2 linked regions of the Pokkaliibacter sp. MBI-7 genome follow. The protein of the gene in region 1 interacts with the protein of each later gene in a pairwise test. Links are inferred from orthologs where the notes say so. Each region holds a gene or a part of one and is shown on either strand. Other genes may lie near its edges.

Region 1 (6,369 bases):
GCGTCAGCAGATCAGGGTCACCCGGCCCAGCGCCTACCAGCACGACCATACCGTTCTGAGTACGTTCGGCGGGAAGACGCTGCTGCAACCAGTCCGCTACCGCCTGCGGCTGCAGCGGCAAGCCCAGTTTGGCTTCCTGCCAGACGCTGCGCAGCCAGTCACGTCGTGGTGCGCCCTTGGGCAACGCTGCCTGCCATCGATCTTTACTCTGCGCCAGCGCCTCAGCCAGTTCGCCGAGGCCAGCGGGTAACAGCTGTTCAAGCTCTTCACGCAGAATGGTAGCTAACAGCGTCGCCTTGCCAGCGGTTCCCACCGCAAGCTGCACATCACCACGCTGAATCCGGGCAGGAAAGGTCACCGAGCAAAGAGAAGGACGATCCACAACGTTGATAGGGATATGTCGTACCGAGGCCAGCTGAGCAAGCAGCTCAGCTTCCTGCTGGCTGACATCGGCCGCAATGATCAGATCAGCCTGATCAAGGTCCGCCTCCTGCCAGTGGCGAATCTCGTAATGTGCTCCCGCGTCCATCAACGCGCGTTCGACATTGGGTACCAGCACATCAGCAACAAGATGAACCTCGAAGCCCGCTTCCAGCAAGGGGCGCAACTTGGCCTCTGCCTGCATACCACCACCGATAAGCAGAGCCCGGCGTCCCTGACTGACGAAAAACAAGGGTAACGATTTCATCTACTAGCAGACCTGTACTGACGTCCCAACCACGGTGACAGACTTGGAACGTGCTCACGGTCTGCTGCGCGTCAGTTATACGGCGTTGAAAAGACCTTCGGCTGCTCATTTACGTCAAGTAAACTCCGCTTCCTCAGCTCTTCTCGCCTTGTCTGGCGCGAGATCGTGAACACCTTCTTAACAGCGACCGATGCTAATATAGCCAAAGGCAATATTAAACCCTGATGCAATATCGTTATTTTCTATATAAAGCGTAAATTTTTCTAACCATCCATTCGGCTGGCCCGGTAAGTGCCAGATCTGCGCCTGTCACCTACCGTTGATTTCTGACTGTCGACACTGATCAGCCTTGCCGGGTGATCCGCACAAAATAGTGATTATTACAGACATGACAGGGTTTTATGCTGCCCGCCTCTGTCATGCAATGCATATGGCCACACTCATTGCATTTAAAGGTGCCGGGGGCTGCCACCTCGCCACTGACGTACACATCATCTTCGAGTGTAAGACGATGCTGCAGTTCCAGCATGTCCAGCTGACTGCGATCAGCCAGACTGAGCAGCATGTCAGCAGTACGATGCTCCAGCAGCTCTATATCAAACTGTAACCAGCGTTTGAGTTCCTCCCGGGAGGAGCCAGCATTGGTTGCCATCGAATGAATGTCACGCCGCACCCAGGCCTTGAGCAGCTCGATCTCATCTTTGGTCATATCCTCGGCGGCCAGTTCGAGTTTGGCGGCCTCTTCAAGCCGGTCCTGAATCGCCTTCCAGGACCGATCCTCCACACTTTCCAGCAACTGCTCCATCCGCGCCAGCAGACGCTGATAGAGCGAGACCTGTTTCCCTTGATTTTGCTGATCTGACATCGCCTTCTCCTTGCAGTGGCACAGTTGTTTCTCTAGGTTATAATGCTTGCCTTACCAATCCGCGACCCCCAGCCACGACACAGCATCGGAATCTGACGACTGTCTGACTGGCGTCAACCCTACGGCGAGCTCCAGGCCAGACCTGGCGGCCATCCGGAACAGCAGATACCAAGCAGAATGAACGAACACTATCAACCGCACGACATCGAAGCCGCCGCCCAGCGATTCTGGGAAGACAACAAAACCTTTGAAGTGTCACAGGACGACAGCAAAGAGAAGTTCTACTGCCTGTCCATGTTCCCCTACCCCAGCGGCCGACTGCATATGGGGCACGTGCGTAACTACACTATTGGTGACGTAATCACCCGCTATCAACGCATGCTCGGCAAGAATGTGCTGCAACCTATGGGCTGGGACGCGTTTGGTCTGCCTGCTGAAAACGCAGCTATCAAGAACAATGTTCCTCCCGCCAAGTGGACCTACGAAAACATCGATTACATGCGTAACCAGCTGAAGCGTCTTGGCTTTGGCTACGACTGGCAGCGTGAAATCGCCACCTGCCACCCCGAGTACTATCGCTGGGAGCAATGGTTCTTCACCAAGCTGATGGACAAAGGGCTGGTCTACAAGAAAAACGCAGTAGTCAACTGGGACCCGGTAGACCAGACTGTACTGGCCAACGAACAGGTGATTGATGGCAAAGGCTGGCGCTCTGGTGCTCCGGTTGAGCGCAAGGAAATCCCCCAGTGGTTCCTGAAAATTACTGATTATGCTGATGAGCTGCTGGCTGATCTGGACAAGATGGAAGGCTGGCCGGAGCAGGTCAAAACCATGCAGCGCAACTGGATCGGTCGCTCCGAAGGGGTGGATCTGCAGTTCGCGGTTGAAGGCGAAGAGCCGCTGTCGGTATTTACTACCCGTCCTGACACCCTGTACGGCGTGACCTATGTGGCGGTTGCTTCACAACACCCACTGGCACTGAAAGCCGCCGAGCACAATCCTGAACTGGCCGCCTATATCGAGCGTTGCCGCCATCTGAAGGTGGCCGAAGCGGATATGGCGAAGCTGGAGAAAGAAGGCTTCGATACCGGTTTCGTGGCTATTCATCCGCTGACCGGCAAGAAAATTCCGGTCTGGACCGCCAACTTCGTACTGATGGACTACGGTTCAGGCGCTGTCATGTCTGTGCCTGCACACGACCAGCGCGACTGGGAGTTTGCCAGAAAATACAACCTGCCGATCATTCAGGTCATCAAACCTGAGAATGACAAGATCGAAGTCAATCTCGACAAGGAAGCGCTGACTGAAAAAGGCGTGCTGATCAACTCTGCCGATTTCGATGACCTGACTTCCGAGATCGCCTTTAAAGCCATCGCCGCCACCCTCGAAGAACAGGGTGCAGGCAAGGTCACCATCAATTACCGTCTGCGTGACTGGGGCGTATCGCGTCAGCGTTACTGGGGTGCCCCCATTCCGGTGATCAACTGCGCCTGCTGTGGTGCCGTGCCCGTTCCGGAAGAACAGTTACCAGTGGTGTTGCCCGAAGACATCGAATTTGATGGCGTCGGCTCCCCCATCAAGAAAATGCCATCGTTCTATGAAACCACCTGCCCGAAATGCGGTGGTGCAGCTGAACGTGAAACCGATACCTTCGACACCTTTATGGAGTCGTCCTGGTACTACGCACGTTTTGCCAGCCGCAACTGCAATAACGCCATGCTGGACGGTGAGGCCAACTACTGGACGCCGGTCAACCAGTATATCGGCGGTATCGAACACGCCATCCTGCACTTGCTCTATTCACGCTTCTTCCACAAGCTGATGCGCGACATGGGCCTGGTCAGCTCGGATGAACCCTTCGAGAACCTGCTGACGCAGGGCATGGTGCTGGCTGACACCTACTACCGTGAAGATGAGAAAGGTGGTCAGCACTGGTATTCACCACTGGATGTCACCGTCAAGCGTGACGACAAGGGCAATATTGTCAGCGCCACCCTGAACAGTGATGGCGAGCCGGTGCTGTCTGCCGGCATGAGCAAGATGTCCAAGTCAAAGAACAACGGCATCGATCCACAAACCATGATCGACCGCTTCGGTGCCGACACCGTGCGCCTGTTCATGATGTTCGCAGCACCGCCCGAACTGTCACTGGAGTGGTCTGATTCCGGCGTCGAAGGTGCCAACCGCTTCCTCAAGCGGATGTGGAAACTGGTCAACGACCATGCCGTCAAAGGTCAGGCTGGCGCACTGGATGTGGCCAATCTGACAGAAGAACAGCGTGATCTACGCCGCAAGGCTCATGAAACAGTTCAGAAAGTGACCGACGACATCGATCGCCGTCACACCTTCAACACGGCCATTGCCGCAGTGATGGAGCTGTGCAACGCCATCTCCAAATTCAGCGACAGCTCGGCGCAGGGGCTGGCGGTGGAGCACGAAGCCCTGTCTATGGCCGTGCAGTTGCTTTCTCCCATCACTCCCCATATCAGCCATCAACTGTGGCTGGATCTGGGTCACAGTGAAGCGGTCTGCGACAGCGCTTGGCCCAAGGTAGACAGCGCTGCTCTGGTACGTACTACTGTTGACATGGTAGTGCAGGTCAACGGCAAGACCCGTGGCAAGATCACCATTGCGGCTGATACCGAGCGCAGCGTGATTCAGCAGCTGGCACTGGCTGAAGACAACGTACAGCGCCACGTAGCAGATCAGACCGTCCGCAAGGTGATTGTTGTTCCAGGTAAGCTGGTCAACATCGTTGTGGGTGGTTGATAGCCCCTCAGAGACAAGGCTTGACGCGCGACCAGATGTCGCGCGTTGCTCACTTCAAGCAAGGAGATAAGCATGCGTTTTTGGATAGTGCTGTTGAGTGCCCTGTGGCTGGCTGGTTGTGGTTTCCAGCTGCGTGGCGCCCAGAATGGCGAAACCGGTCTGGTGATGCCAGTGAAAGCCAAATCCCCTCTGGAAGAACGGGTTCAGGCCAAGCTGACACAATTGGGTATTGATGGCAGCTACCATGGCGGCGACTACATGCAGATCATGTATGTGGACGAGCGTCGTGACCGCAGTCTGTTGGGCAGTGATGGCTCTGCAACTGAATATCTGCTGACCACCACGCTGACCTACAAGCTGGTCAACCCCTCGGCTGACACGCCTAATGTGCCGAAGAAGCTGCGACTGGAACGCACTTATCGTTACAACCAGGACACACTGCTGGCTTCTGATACTCAGGAAGCTCAGATACGCGATGAGATGCTGGGCGAACTGCTCAATCAGCTGCTGATGCGCTATCGTGCAGCGGAACACCGTGTTGAACCCCGCGAGTAACAAGTAGCCCCGCATGAAGCTCAAAGCTGAGCAACTCGACTCTCACCTCGATAAAGGTCTGTCACCGGTCTATATGCTGACCGGTGACGAGCCTTTACTGATGCAGGAATGTGCCGACCAGATCCGTAGCCAGGCGCGCAAGCGTGGCTTCGGTGACCGGGAGGTTTTTCATGTGGAGTCCGGCTTCAACTGGGAACAGGTGCTGGCCTCTGCCAATAGCCTCTCTCTGTTTGCAGAGCAAAAGCTGCTGGATGTCAGGCTGTCAGGCAAGCCGAACGATCAAGGCAGCAAGGCACTGCTTGAGTACGCCTCACGTCCGCCACAGGACACGGTGTTACTGCTTACCTTACCCAAACTCGACAGCAGTGCGATGAAGGCCAAGTGGGTCAATGCTATCGAGCAGGCCGGTGTGCTGATACAAATCTGGCCAATGGATGCTCAGGGGCTCCCTCGCTGGCTGGCTCAACGTGCCAAGCAAAAGGGCCTGCGCCTGACAACCGCAGCAGTGGAAGTCCTGGCACAACGAGTAGAGGGAAACCTGCTCGCCGCTATGCAGGAGCTGGATATGCTGGCTCTGGTCAGTGATGGCGCCGAAATCGATGATGAACAGATCCTCGATCTGGTAGGTAACCACGCGCGTCATGACGTCTACGATCTGTGTCGAGTTGCTTTCAGTGGCGACTGGCCAGCGACGCTGCGCATCCTGTCACACCTACGTCAGGACGGCGCCGAGCCCACATTGATGTTATGGGCATTAACTCGTGAGTTACGTGATCTGCTGCAACTGCTACGCCTGCAACGTGACGGTATGAACTTTGACAATGCCTGCCGACAGGCCAGGATATTTCCTCAACAGCGCCAGATTCCTCTTCGCAAAGCAGCGCAGCGTTGCCGCCCGGTATTACTGATGGCTCTGCTGCGACAGGCTCAGCAACTGGATGTCTTTAGTAAGACAGGGCAGACCGCCCTGTTCTGGACTGAACTGGAATTGTGGCTATCTCATCTGACAGGCCATCCCCTGCCCTTACCTTTCTACCGTCAATGACAGAGCTTACCCGTGCACCTGCCGTCAGTTCAGCACGTACTCACGATTCGCAGACATCGACCACATGACGTTGATAAGCCCGCTAATGCCCATTCAGGCACACTACTACCACAGGTAAAATGCGTCGCCTCACTGCTTTCGCCTTGTCTGCCACGAGTCCGCAACCATGCACGCGCTCTGAGATTGCCGTGATGATTGCGACAGGGCCTGCGCACCCGGCCTGCTCTTTACATTCACCAGACAGATCTTTGACCTTCCCCTTTGCCGAATGCCGCTACACTTGTACAGGAAGTCACTCCCCTCACTCAAGGACACGACAATGCAACAGAGATTGACTGCCCTGTTGTTGGTACTCGGCAGTTGCACCACGGGTGCTGCGCTGGCCAATGACGATCACAAAGGCCCTCATATACCCAAAGTGGCAATAGAGGCGTGCGCCAGCAAGCA
Region 2 (5,443 bases), 770 kb from region 1 along the record:
GGTGGGGCAAGGGTGACCAGAATGGAGCCTCATGCCTTCGCTAGTGCTTTGAATAAGCTCCGCTCGGGTAAGCTTTCCAAGAGTTCAACAGCTAATCGTGAGATCACTCCCAGGAAGTTAGAGAGCAAAAAAGTTCCTCCGAAAGTAGGTTTGCACGATTTACACGTTGAGGTAGATCCTCTCCTGGATCAGCCAGCAGACAAATTTACTTCATCAACTCAGTCTTCATTTTCTGCTTCTGGTGATCATGAGTTTGCAGAGAGCTTCGCCCCCACATTAACTACTGTGGCAGATTGGCCAGATTCAGTTGTGGAAGATACTCATCACAACCAAATGTCTGAGACTGACGGTTTGATTTTGTCGGAAGATCAGAGCTTTTCTGGTAGAGGCAAGTCAATTAGTCTTGCTTCAGGTCATGCGGAGCCAAGGAGCTCAGTTTTTGAGACTACTGGGTCTCAGGCAGAATGGTATGAACAATCTTTGGTTGATGCATCTGACCCGCAGTCAGAGCAAGTAATAAAAAACTGTAATGAAGATGGTTCTCCTGATGTGGCAGCTTCAAATCCATGGGAACGACCTATTTCTGAGCTAATGGATGACGATGTCGATCTTTTTGATGAGGCTGATGGTGACGATATTCCAACTTCTTTAGAGACCGAACAGAAAGAAGCAATTGTCATAGAAGAGGAAGACGTTCCTTACCAGGAAACCGCGCGTGTCCTGCCCATGCGCGCCGACCCATTATTCGAGCTTAAGCGTCAGGCTCGCGTGAAAGCAGATGCCTCATCGTTCAGTGTTAATGCTGAGGAGCATATTATCGTTAGTGTGACCGCGGTCAGTGACGGTGGTTTTGACGGTGAGCAATTATTACAGGTACTGCTAGCATGCGGTTTGCGATTCGGCGAAAGAAATATCTTCCATCGCCATGAACTGGGGCTCAACAAAGGTAAAGTCCAGTTCAGCATGGCTAACATGTTGAATCCAGGTGACTTTGATCTTGATCATATCGAGTCTGTAAAAACCCCCGGGGTGACGTTCTTCATGGGTATGCCTGGTGCTGACGATTTGATGCTGGCTTTCGAGTGCATGCTGAGTACTGCACAGTGCTTGGCAAAAAACCTGAATGGTGAGCTAAAAGACGAGAATCATAGCGTCATGCGCCCCCAGACAATCGAACACTGTCGTCAACGTATCCGGGAGTTTGAAAGGCGTCAGTTGACACATCAACCTCATCGCAGACAGCACCTTTCTTGATAGCAAAGCTGTCCTGACAGAAACGACATAGGCCGGTACAATTCCGGCCTATGTCGTTTCTGTCAGGACCAGTTTCTTATGTCTCTTACTCCTAGTGATGCCATTGAGTCGCTCCGTCAGCAAATTCGTGAGCACGACTATCATTACTATGTCGAAGATGATCCGCGAATTCCTGATCAGGACTACGATGCATTAATGCAGCAGCTGAAAAAGCTGGAGAATGAGCATCCAGAGCTGCTGACTACAGACTCCCCGACGCAGAGAGTGGGAGGGTCACCATTAAGCAGCTTCAGTACTGTGCAACATGTTGCTCCCATGCTCTCTCTTGATAACGCTTTTAGTGAGCAAGATATGCAGGACTTTGTCCGGCGTATTCGGGAGCGGCTTAAACTACCCGCAACGAGTACAGTGGCGTTCGCAGCTGAGCCTAAGCTGGATGGGATTGCCGTCAGTTTGCTGTATGAAAATGGCTCTCTGATCAGGGCTGCAACGCGGGGGGACGGTGAGTTTGGAGAGGACATAACCGCAAACGTAAGAACGATTGCTGCGGTTCCGTTACGTCTGCTCGGGGACTCAGTGCCTCAGCGATTGGAGGTAAGGGGAGAGGTGGTTATGTCAAAAGCCAGTTTTGAGGCTTTTAACCAGCGCGCTATTGCAAAAAATGAGAAGCCATTTGTAAACCCAAGGAATGCTGCCGCGGGAAGTTTACGCCAGCTAGACTCCCGGATCACAGCTAAACGCTCGTTGGATTGTTATTGTTACGCTGTGGGTCTGCTAGAAGGGCATGAGTGGCCTGAGGATCAGATGGCTTTGCTTGAAAAGCTGAAGCAGTGGGGGTTTAAGGTAAATCCTGAAATCAAATTGGTTTCTGGTATCGATGGATGTTCAGAATACTACAGCCAAATGATGACCAGACGAGATCAACTCAAGTATGAGATTGACGGCTTGGTCTTTAAGGTAAACCGGCGCGACTGGCAATCAGAGCTGGGTTACGTTTCTAGAGCTCCCCGATGGGCTATCGCTCATAAGTTCCCCGCCCAGGAGGCGATGACCACTGTTGAGTCGGTTGAGTTTCAAGTTGGACGTACTGGCGCTATAACTCCTGTAGCTAAACTGAAGCCAGTGTTTGTTGGTGGGGTTACTGTCTCCAATGCAACGTTGCATAATATGGATGAAATTGATCGACTTGGCATCCAGGTTGGAGACTATGTATTTATTCGTCGGGCGGGCGACGTTATTCCTCAGGTTGTGAGAGTGGCGTTGGAGAAACGTCCTGACACTGCGCGACCTGTATCCATGCCGACTCAATGTCCTGCCTGTGGGGCTGATGTTGAGCGCGAGGAGGAGCAGGCAGTTGCCCGCTGTTCGGGTGGTTTGTCCTGCCCGGCTCAGCGAAAAGAGGCACTGAAGCATTTTGTTTCTCGCCGTGCGATGGATATCGATGGACTTGGTGACAAGTTAATCGATCAGCTGGTAGACACAAGTTTGGTACTGAGTCCTGCTGACTTATACAAGTTACAACTATCTTCACTAATAGGCTTGGAGCGCATGGGAGAAAAATCTTCAGTTAAGCTACTGAAGGCTATAGATGCGTCCAAGTCGACAACTCTTGCAAAGTTCATATATGCCCTGGGTATCCGTGAAGTTGGCGAATCTACAGCAAAAGCTGTTGCCAGCTTCTTCGGTAATTTGCAGTCGATTAAAGAGGCTGATATTGAGAGGCTTCAGGAAGTGCCAGATGTCGGTGTTGTAGTAGCTAAACATATTCATGTGTTTTTCCGACAGTCAGACAATCTTGATGCTGTAGATCGCCTCATAGAGGTCGGCGTGCATTGGACTGAAGGTCAGCCTCGCAGCGTTGGTGATGCTTCTGCATCCTTGCCACTAACGGGGCAGACAGTGGTGGTGACAGGTACTATGGAAAGTGTTTCGCGAGATGATGCGAAGGCGCTGTTGGAGCAATTAGGCGCCAAAGTGGCAGGGAGTGTTTCTGCAAAAACCAGCTGGGTATTAGCTGGTCCTGGAGCCGGGTCAAAGCTGTCGAAGGCTGAAGTGCTGGGGGTTGAAGTGAGGGATGAGGCGTACTTCCTTTCGCTGCTCGCATTGAATGGTGTGCAGCCAACTAGTGATTAGTCACGGCTATAAAATGTGCTTTCAGTTCTGGGGTGCCTGATGAGGGCTCACCTAGGGGATGCAGCTCGTGCTCAATGTAGCGACTCGTCAAGCATTGGTGATTACATATAAGCAACTCTCTGCAACCGGTCCAATAAAGCTATTCGTCTACCATAACTATAGCCGCGGGAAAGTGGCTTCAAGGCATACAAACTCAGTCATATACAAGGTACAAGCATATGGATATTGGTATTTATGGCCTTAGCCTGACAGGCGTAGTGACCGCTGTTAGTTTGGCTCATGTAGGTAACAATGTTGTACTGATGCCTGCTCCTGGTGAGTCATTACAGATGGTGGAGTGGCAATCTCTACTCTCCGATGAGCCAGGGTTGCTTGCAGCTTTCAATAAGGAACAACTGGAAGGGCGGTTGAAAGTTGAGGTAGGCCACCAAAAGTTGCTACCAGGTAAGGATGCACACTTTTTAGCTCTGGACCCTGATGCTTATGCTTCTCTCGATGAATGGCTGGGGTTAGATCAGCTGGTGGATGAGCGTGTACTGCTGATCATTCAGACCGCTGTGCCTGTAGGGACAGCAGAGCGATTGCAGGCGTCAATAGCGCAGAATTGGGCTAAGCAGGGGTTCTCTTCCCCCTATGCTGTAGTTTCCATGCCTGACTTTATTCGTCAGGGTACCGCACTGGATAATTTTCAGCGTCCAGGGCGAGTGTTGGTTGGCTGTGATGTTGATTGGCCACGAGCACTGATGCGCGACATTCTTCGACCTTTTAATCGTAACCGTGATTCGTTGCTGTTTATGAGCAGCAGAGAGGCCGAGTTTAGTAAGTTTGTTGTGAACGGGATGCTGGCTACCAAGCTAAGCTTTATGAACGAGATGGCAAACCTTGCCGAGCTTCTCGATGTCGACATTGAGAAGGTTCGGCATGGTGTTGGGTCTGATAGCCGTATTGGATATGACTATATCTATCCCGGTTGTGGTTTCGGTGGGGCACATTTTTCTGCTGATATCATTCGTCTCGCTGCCCAGGTTGAACAAAGTGGCGGGCATGGCAACTTACTGCAGTCGGTTCTTAAAATTAATGAGCAACAGAAGGAGGTACTGTTTCGAAAGTTATGGTGCCACTATCAAGGGCAACTTAAAGGCCGGACAGTCGCAGTTTGGGGGGCATCCTTTAAACCCAATACCAGCAGTATGCGTAATGCGCCGTCACTGGTGTTGATGGAAGCGCTCTGGGCGCAGGGGTGTTCGGTACGTCTGCATGACCCTAAAGCTCTGGACAATGTGAGAGAGCTGCTCGGTGACCGTGACGATTTGGTCTTATGCAGTGATCCTTATGAAGCAGTGGCAGGAGCAGATGCCTTGTTGCTAATGACAGAGTGGAAAGACTACTGGAGTCCAGACTATCGACGTCTGATGCAGCTCTTGAAGACTCCTTTAGTGCTGGATGGACGTAATATTTATGATCCTTATCTGATGGCTGAGCGTGGATTTATCTACCAAGGTGTCGGGCGTCGTACAGCTTAGCTCTCATTGGCTAGATGTGTTGTTTGTTTGCACAGTTTGCAGGATTGCTCTCGCGGCCTGCCGCAGGACGACTATAGTTAATGAAGGTGATGGAAGCGATGATGCCCTTTCGTCAGGTATCGTCGCTGATCAATTCGGTTCGCCAAATGTCGGCTTTTATCGGCTCATATCAGTTTTATGTATTAAGCGAGCTAAATTTAAGACCTGATTGGCAGCCTGGTTTTGAGCGGGAGTCATGCTATGTTGAGGTCCGTTAAAGTAAGCGACTACATGAATAGTGAGCCGGTCACATTTCATCCCGAAACCGCTCTGTTTGAAGCGATAGAGTACTTTCAACGTTTCAGAGTTTCAGGTGCGCCAGTAGTTGACTACTCTGGCCAGTTAGTGGGCTTGCTCTCAGAAGCAGACTGTCTTCGTGCCATCCTTGAGGATACCTACTATGAGGTGGAGCACGGGGGTAAAGTCGGTGATGTGATGACGACGGATGTGCAATCGGTGAGGCTGGATACGGATATTATTGAAGTGGCGAAAAT

The links. Proteins that work in one complex are often made in the same cells at the same time.
Region 2: the proteins of leuS (region 1) and ligA interact in binary tests that used the Escherichia coli proteins (3 or more experiments, as listed by UniProt). The link is inferred for Pokkaliibacter sp. MBI-7 from one-to-one orthologs.

What each region holds. Positions count from the first base shown.
Region 1 is NZ_JARVTG010000001.1:1,065,932-1,072,300, forward strand. The notes cover bases 1,398-4,526. They hold leuS (leucine--tRNA ligase), read left to right. Parts: upstream 1,398-1,730; coding sequence 1,731-4,322; downstream 4,323-4,526. Other genes in these bases: QCD60_RS04735 (zinc ribbon-containing protein), read right to left, coding at 1,398-1,553; lptE (LPS assembly lipoprotein LptE), read left to right, coding at 4,395-4,526. Outside these bases: siroheme synthase CysG, read right to left, coding at 1-688; more of QCD60_RS04735, read right to left, coding at 1,032-1,397; more of lptE, read left to right, coding at 4,527-4,877; holA (DNA polymerase III subunit delta), read left to right, coding at 4,891-5,922; QCD60_RS04755 (hypothetical protein), read left to right, coding at 6,242-6,369.
Region 2 is NZ_JARVTG010000001.1:296,119-301,561, reverse strand. Bases 885-3,859 are described here. They hold ligA (NAD-dependent DNA ligase LigA), read left to right. Parts: upstream 885-1,332; coding sequence 1,333-3,387; downstream 3,388-3,859. Other genes in these bases: QCD60_RS01480 (nucleotide sugar dehydrogenase), read left to right, coding at 3,606-3,859; zipA (cell division protein ZipA), read left to right, coding at 885-1,254. In the rest of the region: more of zipA, read left to right, coding at 1-884; more of QCD60_RS01480, read left to right, coding at 3,860-4,910; QCD60_RS01475 (CBS domain-containing protein), read left to right, coding at 5,151-5,443. UniProt on the Escherichia coli protein: DNA ligase that catalyzes the formation of phosphodiester linkages between 5'-phosphoryl and 3'-hydroxyl groups in double-stranded DNA using NAD as a coenzyme and as the energy source for the reaction.